DNA from 4 places in the Streptomyces sp. NPDC031670 genome. Region 4 is predicted to be linked to each of the others. Evidence: riboswitches for the same ligand, from Rfam matches in the RefSeq annotation. Region 4 holds a riboswitch; each other region holds the start of a gene.
What was found. Region 4 has a riboswitch for cyclic di-AMP ahead of ACZ5ID_RS07050 (M23 family metallopeptidase). Riboswitches for the same ligand answer to the same signal wherever they lie in the genome.
Positions count from the first base shown of each region.

Region 1 (3,198 bases), on a different contig from region 4:
TAGGACACGAAGGCGGTGGCCCTGGCGGAGGCGGCGTGGGCCTCGGAGGCGTCGGAGGAGCGGCGCAGTCGGTCGAGCTCGACGGTCAGCGTGGTGATCGGGAGCCGGCCGCCGTCGCGGCCCGCGGGTATGCCGGAGGCCTCGATGTCGACGCGGTCGAGCGTGCCTCCGGCCAGCTGGGTCAGTACGGGGAAACCGTGCACCTCCACATGGGGTGCGGTCGTGAGCCCCTGGGCCTTCTGGAACGCGTCGGCCGTACGGTGTTCCGTCCAGGCGGCTGCGGCCCGGTCCCCCGCCACGCCCAGCCCGGCCAGCACCACCACGGCGACGGCGTACTTGCGCCACCCCCGCAGCGCCCGGCCCGCCACGGCACGCGCCCTCAGCACGCGGCCCCCTCACCGGTCACGGGGTCCGCGCAGATCCCGCACGCGGCACGGAAGGCGCTCAGCAGCGGGGCGCGCAGCAGCTCGTCCGGTATGTCCTGGCGGGCGGCGACGGTGCTGACCAGGCCGGTCACGGCCAGCTGCGCCCGGATCGTGCCCGCCAGGTCGTCCGCGTCGGCGAAGGCGGCCAGCGTCTCGGTGCGGTGGTCGCCGAGATCTCCCATGCCCGCCACCCCGGCGAGCGCGCCGGGCAGTACCGGCAGCCCGGAGTTGAAGAGCAGGGCGAGCCGGGAGCGGTGGCGCAGCGCCAGGTCGACGAGATCGGCCGAGGCCCGCAGATGGCGCTCGGGCCCCTGCGGCAGGGCGCCCCAGGTGGCCCGCAACGCGGCGAACTCGGTCAGCGGACCGATGAGGGTCGCCGCGAGCAGTCGTTCCTTGGAGGGGAAACGGTGCAGCAGCCCGGTCTTGGAGTAGCCGACCCGGTCCGCGATCTCCTGCACCGAGGTGCCGAGGTAGCCCTGGGCGGTGAAGAGCTCGGCGGCGGCCTCGATGATCTCGGCGTCGAGTTCGGCGCGCGTCGGGCGTGGCATGCGGTCCTCCCCTGAGCCTGGTCACGCCACCGTAACAGACCATCTGGTCCCTGATGGACCAGATGGTCTGAGGGTCGCGCGCGAAAGGGAGGGAGCGGGAGGCCTTCGGTCAGTAGGCGCCGTTCACGTTGTCGATGGAGCCGTACGTCTTCGCCGCGTAGTTGCAGGCGGCGACGATGTTGGCGACGGGGTCGTAGCTGTCCGTCGAGGTACCGGGCACGTGGAAGGCCTGGAAGGTGGGGTCGATGACCTGGAGCAGACCCTTGGAGGGGGTGCCGGCGACGGCGTTGGAGTCCCAGTTGTTGATGGCGAAGGGGTTGCCCGACGACTCGCGCATGACATTGCGGTAGATGCCGTCGTAGGAGCCGGGGATGCCGTGCTGGGCCATGATGTCCAGCGACTGCCGGATCCAGCCGTCCAGATCGTTGCCGTACGCCTTCGTCACGGTGGCGCTCGCCTGCTGGAGCGGCGCGCTCGTCCGCGCCGAACGGTCGGCCCGGGCCGGGGTGGCGGCGCGGCCGGCGGAGGCGGCCTTGGCCTTCTGACCCACCGTCAGTGCGAGGCCGGGATGGATCAGCGCCGGGTTGCCGCCGATGGCCTGGCGGTTGTCCTGGTACAGCTTCTTCCAGCCGCCGCTCACATCGAGGTCCTGGGCGATCTTGGAGAGGGTGTCCCCCGCGACGACGGAGTAGGTCGTCGGGGCAGCCTTCGCCGCGGTGGCCCTGGCCGCGACGATCGGCTTGGCGGACACCGCGCCCTTGACGGCCGCGACGGCGGAGGCGGCCCTCACGGCGCCGGCGTGGGGGGCAGCCGAGGGTGCGGCACCGGCGCTCGTCGCGCCGATCACCGGAATGATGAGCGCGGCGCCGCCCGTGCCCGCGGCGGCGATACCGCGGGTCAGGCTGCTGGACTTGGGGCGGCGGTGCTTACCCTTTGCAGGCATGGCGAATTCCTCTCCTTCGCCTGCGAGGTGAGCTGTCGGGTTCGGGCGAGAGCTGCCCGGCCGCGCTGCACGCGGCTTCACCCCGAGCCGTTCCGTCATCCGGATCCGGCGACTACCTGGGTCCCCCGCTCCTGCCTTTTCGTGTGTGGGAGGTTTCCGGACAGCGGCAGGATTCGGCGGTCCATCCGGATTTGAGCGAGACCGTAATCGAATAGGACCGGCCGAAACAAGAGCGTGAATTCATTCCGCGGCCGGATAGAAAGATCCACCGCGGACGGGGATACGGGCGCACTTCTCCCCGTATCCCCAACTCGCCTTCCACGGAACGGAATACGCGCGTCACCGGGGCGCGCCCACGCACACCCCGAGTGACCCACTTCACTTTTCCTGGCGGCTTCACGCGGACTTCTCCGCACACCCACGGGGGAAAGAACAGCCCCTCGCGGCACCCAAAAGAAAAGCTAAGCCCCTTTATCATTCCCAATGAATAGATTGACGACATAGGAACGAAAAAGGCTGTACGTGGCTCATTCCGGACATCTAGGCGTCCGGCGACTCCAGCAGTGCCATCTCCTCGTCCGTGAGCCGCAGCGCGCCCGCGGCCACGTTCTCCACCAGATGGTCCGGGTTGCCGGTCCCCGGGATGGCCAGCACGTGCGCGCCCTGCTGAAGCGTCCAGGCGAGGCGGATCTGGGCGGGCGTCGCCCCGTGCGCGCGGGCGACCGCGAGGACCGCCTCGCCGTCCCCGCCACCGTGCCCCGCCCCGCTCTCGCGCCCCTCGCCGGCGATGGCGAAGAAGGGGACGAACGCGATGCCCTGTTCACCGCAGAGGCGCAGCACCTCGTCGGAGCCCGTACGCCTGCTGTCCAGCCCGTACCGGTTCTGCACACAGACCACCGGCGCGATCGCCTGGGCCTCCGCCAGGTGCTCGGGCCCGATGTTGGAGATGCCCAGGTGGCGGATGAGGCCCGCCTCGCGCAGCTCGGCCAGTGCGCCGAAGTGCTCGGCGAGCGAACCGGGCCCGTTGAGGCGCAGGTTGACCACGTCGAGGTGGTCGCGGCCGAGCTGGCGCAGGTTCTCCTCCACCTGGCCGCGCAGTTGCTCCGGGGTCGCCCAGGGGAGCCATGCGCCGGACGCGTCGCGCGCCGGGCCGACCTTGGTGACGATGACCAGATCGTCCCGGTAGGGCGCCAGCGCCCGGTTGATCAGTTCGTTGGCGGAACGGACCCGGGAGAAGTAGAAAGCGGCGGTGTCGATGTGGTTGACGCCGAGTTCGACCGCG
Region 1 is NZ_JBVILC010000004.1:450,177-453,374, forward strand. Features, by position in the region: gene ACZ5ID_RS11510 (LmeA family phospholipid-binding protein) at 1-386, opposite strand, end outside; gene ACZ5ID_RS11515 (TetR/AcrR family transcriptional regulator) at 380-973, opposite strand; gene ACZ5ID_RS11520 (transglycosylase SLT domain-containing protein) at 1,083-1,916, opposite strand; cyclic di-AMP (ydaO/yuaA leader) riboswitch at 1,921-2,105, opposite strand; gene ACZ5ID_RS11525 (oxidoreductase) at 2,457-3,198, opposite strand, start outside.
Region 1: it holds a riboswitch for cyclic di-AMP, as region 4 does, so the genes downstream of both, ACZ5ID_RS11520 (transglycosylase SLT domain-containing protein) here and ACZ5ID_RS07050 (M23 family metallopeptidase) in region 4, are expected to answer to the same signal.

Region 2 (3,198 bases), on a different contig from region 4:
GCTCCCCAAGGCGCTCGGGCTGCTCGCGGAGGCGCTGCGGGCCCCCGCGTTCGCCGACGCCGAGGTCGACCGCCTGGTGCGCAACCGCCTCGACGAGATCCCGCACGAGCTGGCCAACCCGGCGCGCCGCGCCGCCCAGCAGCTCTCCCGGGAGCTCTTCCCGGCCAGTGCGCGCATGTCCCGCCCGCGCCAGGGCACCGAGGAGACCGTCGCGCGGATCGACGCCGCGGCGGTACGGGCCTTCTACGAGGCGTACGTACGCCCCGCCGCGGCCACCGCGGTGGTCGTGGGCGATCTGGGCGCCACCGACCTGGACGCCATCCTGGCGGACACCCTGGGCGCCTGGACCGGCACCCCGGCCGAGGAGCGTCCGATGCCGCCGGTCACCGCCGACGACACCGGCCGCGTGGTCATCGTGGACCGGCCGGGCGCCGTCCAGACGCAGCTCCTGATCGGCCGGATCGGTCCGGACCGCCACGACCGCGTCTGGCCCGCCCAGGTCCTCGGGACGTACTGCCTGGGCGGCACGCTCACCTCCCGCCTGGACCGCGTCCTGCGCGAGGAGAAGGGCTACACCTACGGAGTGCGCTCGTACGGCCAGGTGCTGCGCTCCGGTCCGGAGGGCACCGGCGCCGCCATGCTCGCCATCAGCGGCTCGGTGGACACGCCCAACACCGGCCCGGCCCTGGACGACCTGTGGACGGTGCTGCGCAAGCTCGCCGCCGAGGGGCTGACGGACGCCGAGCGCGAGACCGCCGTGCAGAACCTGGTGGGTGTGGCCCCGCTGAAGTACGAGACGGCCGCCGCCGTCGCCGGGACGCTGGCCGACCAGGTCGAGCAGCACCTCCCGGACGACTTCCAGGCGCAGTTGTACGCGCGCCTGGCCGACACCGGCACCGTGGAGGCCACGGCCGCGGTCGTCAGCGCCTTCCCGGTGGACCGTCTGGTGACGGTCCTCGTCGGAGACGCGGCGCAGATCGAGGAGCCCGTCAAGGCCCTCGGAATCGGTGAAGTCACCGTCGTGGCGGGCTGATTGAGCCGTCCGCCGAGGACGGGCGGACGATTCGGGTGAGGACCCCGGTGGCCGAGTGGCCACCGGGGTCCCCCTTTATGCCCGTTTTGTTGGGGAGGTTGCCTGTCTGTCATGTGGCGTGCGCAACAAAAAGTCGTGTCTGTTTGGTGATTGAAAGATCAGCCGTCTAGCGTCAGTCCGGCTGTCCGTCACCACCCGTCGCAGCCGCGGCACCGGACAGTCATCGCCGAGTCCCCAACTGGCGCGAGCCAGGGGAGCCGGGGACCCACTCAGTCCCTGGGGTGAATCGGACGCCTCCGTCCCGCGGAGGGGCCCGTAGGAGACCTTCCAGCTCCGAACCCGTCAGCTAACCCGGTAGGCGAGATGGAAGGAAAGGAACCGCCTCTCCATGGCGTTCACCCGTGCCACCGGGAAGCACCGTCGGCCCAGCGCCGTGTCGCGCAAGAGCGCGAACATAGCGGGCATCGCCACCCTCGCCACCGCCGGAGTCGTGGGCACCCTCGCCTCGCCGGCCATGGCCGCCGACAGCTCGGCGCCCGCCGCCGCCTCGGTCGAGGACACCGGCATCACCCAGGCCATCGTGATCGGTGACTCCCTCGCCGACCGGATCGACGCCCAGGCCGCCGCCCAGAAGCACGCCGCCGACAAGGCCCGCGCCGCCGCCGAGGCGAAGCGCAAGGCCGAGGCGAGGGCCAAGGAGGAGCGCGCCGCCAAGGAGCGCGCCGCCCGCGAGGCCGAGCGTAAGCGCCTCAACTCCTTCGTCGCCCCGATCGAGGGCGGTTACGTCTCCACCGGCTACAAGACCGGCGGCTCGATCTGGTCCTCCGGCAGCCACACCGGCATCGACTTCCACGCGGGCGAGGGCACCCCGGTGCACGCGGTCGGCCTGGGCACCGTCGTCGAGGCGGGCTGGGGCGGCGCCTACGGCAACAACATCGTGATCCGGATGAACGACGGCACGTACACGCAGTACGGCCACCTCTCGTCCATCGGGGTGTACGTCGGCCAGCGCGTCGAGCCGGGCCAGCAGATCGCCCTCTCCGGCAACACCGGCAACACCACCGGCCCGCACCTCCACTTCGAGGCCCGCACGGCCCCGACGTACGGCTCGGACATCGACCCGATGGCGTACCTGCGCTCGCACGGCGTCAACGTCTGACCCGGCCGTCCCCGCACCGAACCGCAAGCCCCCGCCGCGTCGCGCCGGGGGCTTCGGCGTGCCGTCCGGCGCACGTACCCCGCCGGTGGCCAAAAGATATGCATTGCATACGGCACGTCACCGGGAATTAACAGGCGCTGGAATAGAGTCGCCGAACAGGCGTCGATCGACCGCGTTTCGCGGGGATTAAGGCGGAGGTTCGGTCATGCGCATTCCCGCGCAATCGGTATGCACGGCAATCCGCGACGACATCGTCGCGGGGCTCTTCGCGCGCGGCAGCCGGCTCACCGAGGAAGTGCTCGCACGGCGGTACGGGGTCTCCCGCGTCCCGGTCCGCGAGGCGCTGCGCACGCTGGAGTCCGAGGGGTTCGTCACCACGCGCCGGCACGCCGGTGCCTGCGTCGCCGAGCCGACCGAGCAGGAGGCGGCCGACCTGCTCGAACTGCGCGCCATGCTGGAGCCGCTGGCCGCCTCGCGCGCCGCCGCCCGGCGCACCGAGGCCCATCTGAAGGTGCTGCGCGGGCTGGTCAGGCTCGGCCAGGACCGTGTCCGGCGGGCCCAGGGCGAGGATCTGCGCTCGCTGGACGGCTGGTTCCACGAGACGCTCGCCCAGGCCTCCGGCAGCCCCGGCCTCATCGCGCTGCTCACCCAGCTGCGACACAAGATCGCCTGGATGTACGTGGTGGAGCGGCCGGCGCTGCCCGCCGAGTGCTGGGCGGAGCACGCGGCGATCGTGGACGCGCTGGCGCGCGGCGACGCCGAACGGGCCAGGTCGCTGGCCGCCCGCCACGCCGAGCGCGCGTTTTCCGCCCATCGGCTGCGGCGTCCGGCGGACGTGAGGATCCCGCAACATGCAGTAAACACCGCGAGCGTCCGTGCTTAACAAGGTCGCCGTATACAAAGAAGTGATTCGGCGGGGTTCTTCCGTGCTGCCCGAAATCAGCCCGGAAAGTGGGGGCGGGGGCGGCGGGTCCGTGTCACTGGGCGAATAAGCCGGAGCCTACGC
Region 2 is NZ_JBVILC010000001.1:171,671-174,868, forward strand. Features, by position in the region: gene ACZ5ID_RS00750 (M16 family metallopeptidase) at 1-1,033, shown strand, start outside; cyclic di-AMP (ydaO/yuaA leader) riboswitch at 1,248-1,409, shown strand; gene ACZ5ID_RS00755 (M23 family metallopeptidase) at 1,422-2,192, shown strand; gene ACZ5ID_RS00760 (GntR family transcriptional regulator) at 2,398-3,075, shown strand.
Region 2: it holds a riboswitch for cyclic di-AMP, as region 4 does, so the genes downstream of both, ACZ5ID_RS00755 (M23 family metallopeptidase) here and ACZ5ID_RS07050 (M23 family metallopeptidase) in region 4, are expected to answer to the same signal.

Region 3 (3,198 bases), on a different contig from region 4:
GCTGGGCATGCGGTTCGGGATCTGGGTCGAGCCGGAGATGGTCAACCCCGACAGCGCGCTGTACCGGGCGCGTCCGGAGTGGGTGCAGCACCACAGCGGCCGGCGGCGCACCGAGTTCCGCAATCAGCTCGTCCTCAACCTCGCCCGCCCGGACGTCCAGGAGTACCTCTGGGAGCGGCTGGACGGGCTGCTCACCGAGGTGCCCGTCGACTATGTGAAGTGGGACTTCAACCGCTGCTTCAGCGACGCGGGCTGGCCGGGCGAGGCATATCCGCAGCGGCTCTGGATCGATCACGTACGCGCGCTGTACGGACTCCTCGACCGGCTGCGGACGGCCCACCCGGCGGTCGACTTCGAGTCCTGCTCGGGCGGCGGCGGCCGGATCGACCTCGGCATTCTCTCCCGTACCGACCAGGTGTGGACCTCCGACAACACCGACCCGCTGGACCGGCTCGCCATCCAGCACGGCTTCAGCCAGCTGCACCCGGCCCGGGTGATGGCCGCCTGGGTCACCGACAGCCCCAACACCCTGCTCAACGGCCGCCGCAGCAGCCTGCGCTTCCGCTTCCTGAGCGCCATGGCCGGGGTGCTCGGCATCGGCGGGGACCTCGCGCGGTGGAGCGAGGACGAACTGGCCGAGGCGCGCGGGTGGGTGGATCTCTACAAGGAGATCCGGCCGGTGGTGCAGCTGGGGGAGCAGTACCGGCTGCGGCCCCCGGACGGCGGGCTGAGCGCCGTCCAGTACGTGCGCGGCGACGACACCGTCGTCCTGGCCCACCTCCAGGCCCAGCACCACGGGGAGCGGCCCCCGGCCGTGCGGCTGCGCGCGCTGGACCCGGCGGCGGCCTACCGGTGCCTGGACACCGGTGCCGTGCACAGGGGGGCGCTCCTGCTGCACCGGGGCCTGGACACCGGACTCCGGGGGGATCTTGACGCGGCGCTGTTCCGCTTCCGGCGGGTGGGCGCGGGTCGCGGGTGAGGAGGGCCCCCGCGGCGAGCAAGGTAAAGACCCCTATTCGCGTGTATGTGCTGAAAACGGACAGCATGTGCGATAGGGGGCGAGAGGGTTGAAGTGGGTGGAACGTTCGTCCGGATTGGGCGATTTGATGGACCATGTCCATCTCCTCGGCGAGAAGGGGAGGTTGCCCGTGAGCAGCGTCATATCCGTGACGTTCCGTGGTGGCGGGCGCCGATGAATTCCCCCGCCCGGCCGGGCCTGTTGGGAATGCGGGTCCACGCAGGGTGACCGCAATTCCGGTGTGAATTCCCGGCCGGGAATGCCGAGAGGAAATCGGCACTTGTCGTGGCCCGCCGGGCTCGCTTACCGTCACCGCAATCCGGGTGGACCGCCGAATCCTGCCACCGCTCGGAATCCGCACCCATCCACGCGTGGCAGGAGCGGGGGACCCAGGTAAGCGCCGTCCGGAATTCCGGCACGGCTCGGGGTGAAGCCGAAGCACCATGACCGGTGCCCCGGCCGGGCAGCTCCAGCCCGAACCCGACAGCTCACCTCGCAGGCGCCGGAGAGGAATTCGCCATGCCCGCGAAGGGTAAGCACCGCCGTCCCAAGTCCAGCCCGATATCCCGGGGCATGGTCGCCGCCGGTACGGGTGGCGCCGCACTCGCCATCCCCCTGCTCGGTGCCACCGGAGCGCACGCCGCGGTGCAGACCGCCGCGCCCGCCACCGCTCCCCAGCAGGCCACCCGCAGCGCCGGGACCCTCGCCGCCGCCGCGCCCCAGGCCGCGCCGACCACGTACAAGGTCAAGAGCGGCGACTGCCTCTCGCGGATCGCCGAGGACCACCGGCTCGGTGGCTGGCAGCGGCTCTACCGGGACAACCGCGAGGTCATCGGCTCCGACCCGGCGCTGATCCGCCCGGGCATGAAGCTGGTCCTCGGTGCCAAGGCCAAGACGGGCGCGCCGCACGGCTCCGGCACGGCGAGCACGCACGAGTCCGGCACGAAGACGACGGCCCCCCAGACCCGCACCCCGGCGCCCTCTTCGCCCGCCCCGGCCATCCACGCCTCCACCACCGCGGACCAGGGTTCCTCCGCCGGTTTCCGCGCGCCCCTCGACAGCGTGAGCATCGGCACCCCGTACCGCATGGCCGGATCCATGTGGTCCAGCGGCTACCACACGGGCGTCGACTTCGCGGCCGAGACCGGCACCACGGTCAAGGCGGTCGGCGCGGGTACGGTCGTCTCGGCCGGGTGGGGCGGCGCCTACGGCAACCAGGTCGTCATCCGGCACGCGGACGGCATGTACTCCCAGTACGCCCACCTCTCGCAGCTCTCCGTCTCGGCCGGGCAGAGCGTGACCGCGGGCCAGCAGCTCGGACTCTCCGGTGCCACCGGCAACGTCACCGGCCCGCACCTGCACTTCGAGATCCGCACCACGCCCGACTACGGCTCGGACGTCGACCCGATCGCCTACCTCAGGCAGCAGGGCGCCACCCTCTGACCGACCCGGACTGTCCGGTGAGCCGGGGGTATTCGGCGTATTCCCGCTGGGGGAAACTGACCGGGTGGTCTATATCACCCACCGTCAACCCCTCCTTACGGTCGCGTAGGTCACACCGTTAAGGGAAAGATATGGTCTCGTGGCAGACGATTCGAGATCATTCAACAGCGGTACGTTCGGGTCGTACACGGCGATCGGCGACAGCTTCACGGAAGGTGTCGGCGACCCCGGCCCGGACGGGGCGTTCGTCGGCTGGGCGGACAGGTTCGCCGTGCTACTGGCAGATCAGCGACCGGAGGGGGCCTTTCGCTATGCCAATCTCGCGGTCCGCGGCAGGCTCCTCGACCAGATCGTCGAGGAGCAGGTACCACGGGCCAAGGAGCTCAAACCCGACCTGGTGACCTTCTGCGCGGGGGGCAACGACATCATCCGGCCGGGCAGTGACCCGGACGACGTGGCCGAGCGCTTCGAGCGCGCGGTCGCGGACCTGAAGAGCACGATTCCCACGGTGATGGTGACCACCGGGTTCGACACGCGCGGGGTGCCGGTCTTCAAGCACCTGCGCGGCAAGGTGGCGACGTACACCGCGCATGTGCGCTCCATCGCCGACCGCTACGGGTGCCCGGTGCTCGACCTGTGGTCGCTGAAGTCCGTCCAGGACAGGCGGGCGTGGGACGTCGACCGGCTGCATCTGTCGGCCGAGGGGCACACCCGGGTCGCGCTGCGCGCCGCCCAGG
Region 3 is NZ_JBVILC010000009.1:313,823-317,020, reverse strand. Features, by position in the region: gene ACZ5ID_RS19745 (alpha-galactosidase) at 1-979, shown strand, start outside; cyclic di-AMP (ydaO/yuaA leader) riboswitch at 1,367-1,533, shown strand; gene ACZ5ID_RS19740 (M23 family metallopeptidase) at 1,538-2,461, shown strand; gene ACZ5ID_RS19735 (SGNH/GDSL hydrolase family protein) at 2,601-3,198, shown strand, end outside.
Region 3: it holds a riboswitch for cyclic di-AMP, as region 4 does, so the genes downstream of both, ACZ5ID_RS19740 (M23 family metallopeptidase) here and ACZ5ID_RS07050 (M23 family metallopeptidase) in region 4, are expected to answer to the same signal.

Region 4 (3,198 bases):
CGATGATCCGCTCGGACTCGCCGCCCTCGTTGCCCGGCGCCCACGCGGAGTACACGTCGGCGGTGTCCACGAAGTTGCCGCCCGCCTCGGTGTACGCGTCGAGCACCGCGAACGAGGCGGCCTCGTCGGCGGTCCAGCCGAAGACGTTGCCGCCCAGGGCGAGCGGGAAGACGGACAGGTCGGAGGAGCCGAGCGGGCGCAGAGAGGTCATGGAGGGTGAACGGAGCGGCGGGGCACGGCTATTCCGCACCCCCGCAACCCCCGGGCCGCGCGCGGGTCAGGGGGTGAGGCCCTTGGACCGCAGCCACGTCATCGGGTCGACGCCGGTGCCGTCCGGGGTGTGCACCTCCAGGTGCAGATGCGGGCCCGTCACATTGCCGGTGGCGCCGACGCGGCCGATCGTCTCGCCCGTCGTCACCTTCTGCCCGGCGCTGACCGCGATGGAGGACTGGTGGCAGTACCAGAGCTCCGAGCCGTCCTCCAGCTCGACGACCGTGCGGTAGCCGTACGAGCCGGACCAGCCCGCGGACTTGACCGTGCCGCCGTGGACCGCCTTGAGGGGGGTGCCGGTGGGGGCGGCGAAGTCGAGGCCGGTGTGGTGGCCGGAGGACCACATCGAGCCGGCCTCGCCGAAGGTGGAGGTGATCGTGTACGAGGCGACCGGGAGCGAGTAGCTCTTGGCGAGCTCGGCCAGCCGCTCCTCCTCGGCCTTCTTCGCGGCGGCCTCCTCGGCGGCCTTCTTCGCCGCCTCGGCCTTCTGCCGGGCGGCGCTCTGCGCGGACTTCGCCTCGGCCGCCGCCTGCTGCGCCGCGGTCTTCTCGGCGGCTGCCCTCGCCTCGGCCTCGGCGTTGTTCTGCTGCTGCTCGGCCTGCTGGAGGATGCGGGCGCGCAGGGCCTCACCGGCGCCCGTGGCGCCCTGTTCGGCGGCGGCCCGGGAGACGCCCGCCATGGTGAGGGGCGCGTCGGCGACGGATCTGTCGGCCCGGGCGGCCGGAGAGGCGTCGCCGGTGTCGTCGCCCGTGTCGTCGCCCGCGATGTCGGCGATCAGTGCGCCGACGCCCGGCAGGGACTTCACATCGGGGAGATTGTCCGCGACGGAGTCGGGCAGGGATATGGAGACCGGCGGCTTGGTCTGCGCACTGGCCATGCCGCCCGCGCCGACGGCCGCGATGACGCCGACGCCGAGGACGGTGGAGCTGCGGGCGAGGCCGCCGCGCTGCTTGATGACGCGGTGCCGGCCGCGCACCGAGGCCACGGACTCCTCCGTGGGGTTCCACTCCTCCCACACGCCGGTGTCGCTGGGCGCGGTCCCGTACGGGGTGACGGGGGGAAGCGGCGGGGTGCCGAGGGCAGGCTCGTTGGACGCCACGGGGGCGCTCCTTTCCTTCCTTCTCGCCTACCGGGTCAGCGGTGGGGGGTCCCCCCTGCTCCTTGAGAGCTTGGGGGAGGATTCGGAGCAGGAAGGTCTCCTACGGGCACCTTTTCGACGGTACGAAGGTGCTCGATTCACCCCAGGTGGTGGTTCCCCGGTTCCCTTGCGGAATTCGGCGCGTGCGCACGGTGCCGCCTCTACGACGGCTGGGACGACCGCGCTGCGTTATCGAACGTTAATAGACAGGCGGACCGGATTCCAAGCCGTTCCGGGCAATCGCCCGGGACAGCCGCTGATGGTGCGTCAATTCCGGTGCGTAAGGACGCCGTTCGGCCACGGACGGTCACGGCACCACCGGCATCGTCCGCCGCCGCTCCGGCTGCCCCGCCGCGGGCCGCCCGACCGCCAGCAGCGCCATGTCGTCGTTCGCGCCCCCGCCCGTATGTCTGCGCACATCGTCGACGAGCGCGTCCAGGACCTGTTCCGGCCCCGGGAAGATCCGGCCGCGCAGCCGCTCGTGCGGGTCGTAGAAGACCCCGGGCGGCTCCACCGAACGCGCCTCGGAGAGGCCGTCCGTGTAGAGGAGCAGCGTCGCCCCGAGCGGGAAGGGGTAGGTGTCCGCCCGGTCCGGCCACACCCCGAGCTCCGCCATCCCCAGCGGCAGCGCGGGGTCGGACGGGGTGAGCGCGTCGAGCGCCCCGTCGGCGTGGAGGAGCAGCGGTTCGGGGTGGCCCCGGTTCACCAGCCGTACGGTCGTGGCGCCGTGCGGGATCTCGGCGAGCACGGCCGTGGTGAACCCCTCGAAGGCGTCCAGACCGTCGCGCCGGGTGCCCTCGCGGGTCAGCGCGCGCTCCAGCCGCCCGGCCACCGCCTCCAGCGTCGTCTCCTGCTCGGCCGCCTCCCGGAACGCCCCGATCACCACGGCCACCGCCTCGACCGCCTCCAGCCCCTTGCCCCGGACGTCCCCGACGACCAGGCGCACCCCGTACGGCGTGTCCTGGACGGCGAAGAGGTCCCCGCCGATGAACGCCCCGGCCTGGGCCGCCTCGTACCGCGCGGCCACCTGGAGGCCGCCGATCCGCGCGGCGGGCCTGGGCAGGACGGCGCGCTGGGCGGTCTCCGCGATGACCCGCGCCGAGGCCAGGCGTTCGCCGCTGCGGCGCAGCATGCGGTTGGTGAGCAGGGCCAGGGCGCCGACGGTGGTGACGGTGAACAGTTCGCTGACCGCCTCCCCGGTGCTGGGGATGTCGTGGAGGTACTCGGTGAGCAGCACCGCCCCGACCGCGGAGGTGCTCGCGACGGCGGTGCCGAGGGGGCCGAAGAAGGGGGCCGCGATCAGCGGGGCCGCGGCGAACAGGGCCGCCGCGGTCAGATCGGGCGGGGTCGCCACGTCGAGGACGACCCCGGCAACGAGCAGCAGCGCGGGCAGGGCACGCACCAGGGCCGGGCGCCGGGAGCCCTCCCGGCCGCCGCCGTCCGATCGCTGCCGCACCCGTGGTCTCCCGCCCGTCCGCAGGCCGCCGGCGTTCCCGCGCGCCCCACTCAGGGTGCCGGGCCCGGCGGCCCGCCGCGAACGCTCCTCGGCCAACCGGGTGCGCCGCGCGCCCCTCAGTGCCGGTCGGCGCCCGTGCCGATCAGCCGCGCCCGGCAGCGGCGGGGCCCGGGCCGGCCGTGGACGCAGGCCCCCCGGGCGTGGCGCCGGACCGCCGGACCGCCGGGCACGGCGGCGGCGGCGCCCCTGGCGTGCGAGGGCGCGGAGATCCAGGGCGCGACAGGAGACAGGGGCCGTGACAGCGGCAGGGAGAGGCACATCAGCAGCGCGCACA
Region 4 is NZ_JBVILC010000002.1:649,658-652,855, reverse strand. Features, by position in the region: gene ACZ5ID_RS07055 (aldo/keto reductase) at 1-211, opposite strand, end outside; gene ACZ5ID_RS07050 (M23 family metallopeptidase) at 278-1,369, opposite strand; cyclic di-AMP (ydaO/yuaA leader) riboswitch at 1,379-1,560, opposite strand; gene ACZ5ID_RS07045 (PP2C family protein-serine/threonine phosphatase) at 1,716-2,918, opposite strand; gene ACZ5ID_RS07040 (hypothetical protein) at 2,981-3,198, opposite strand, start outside.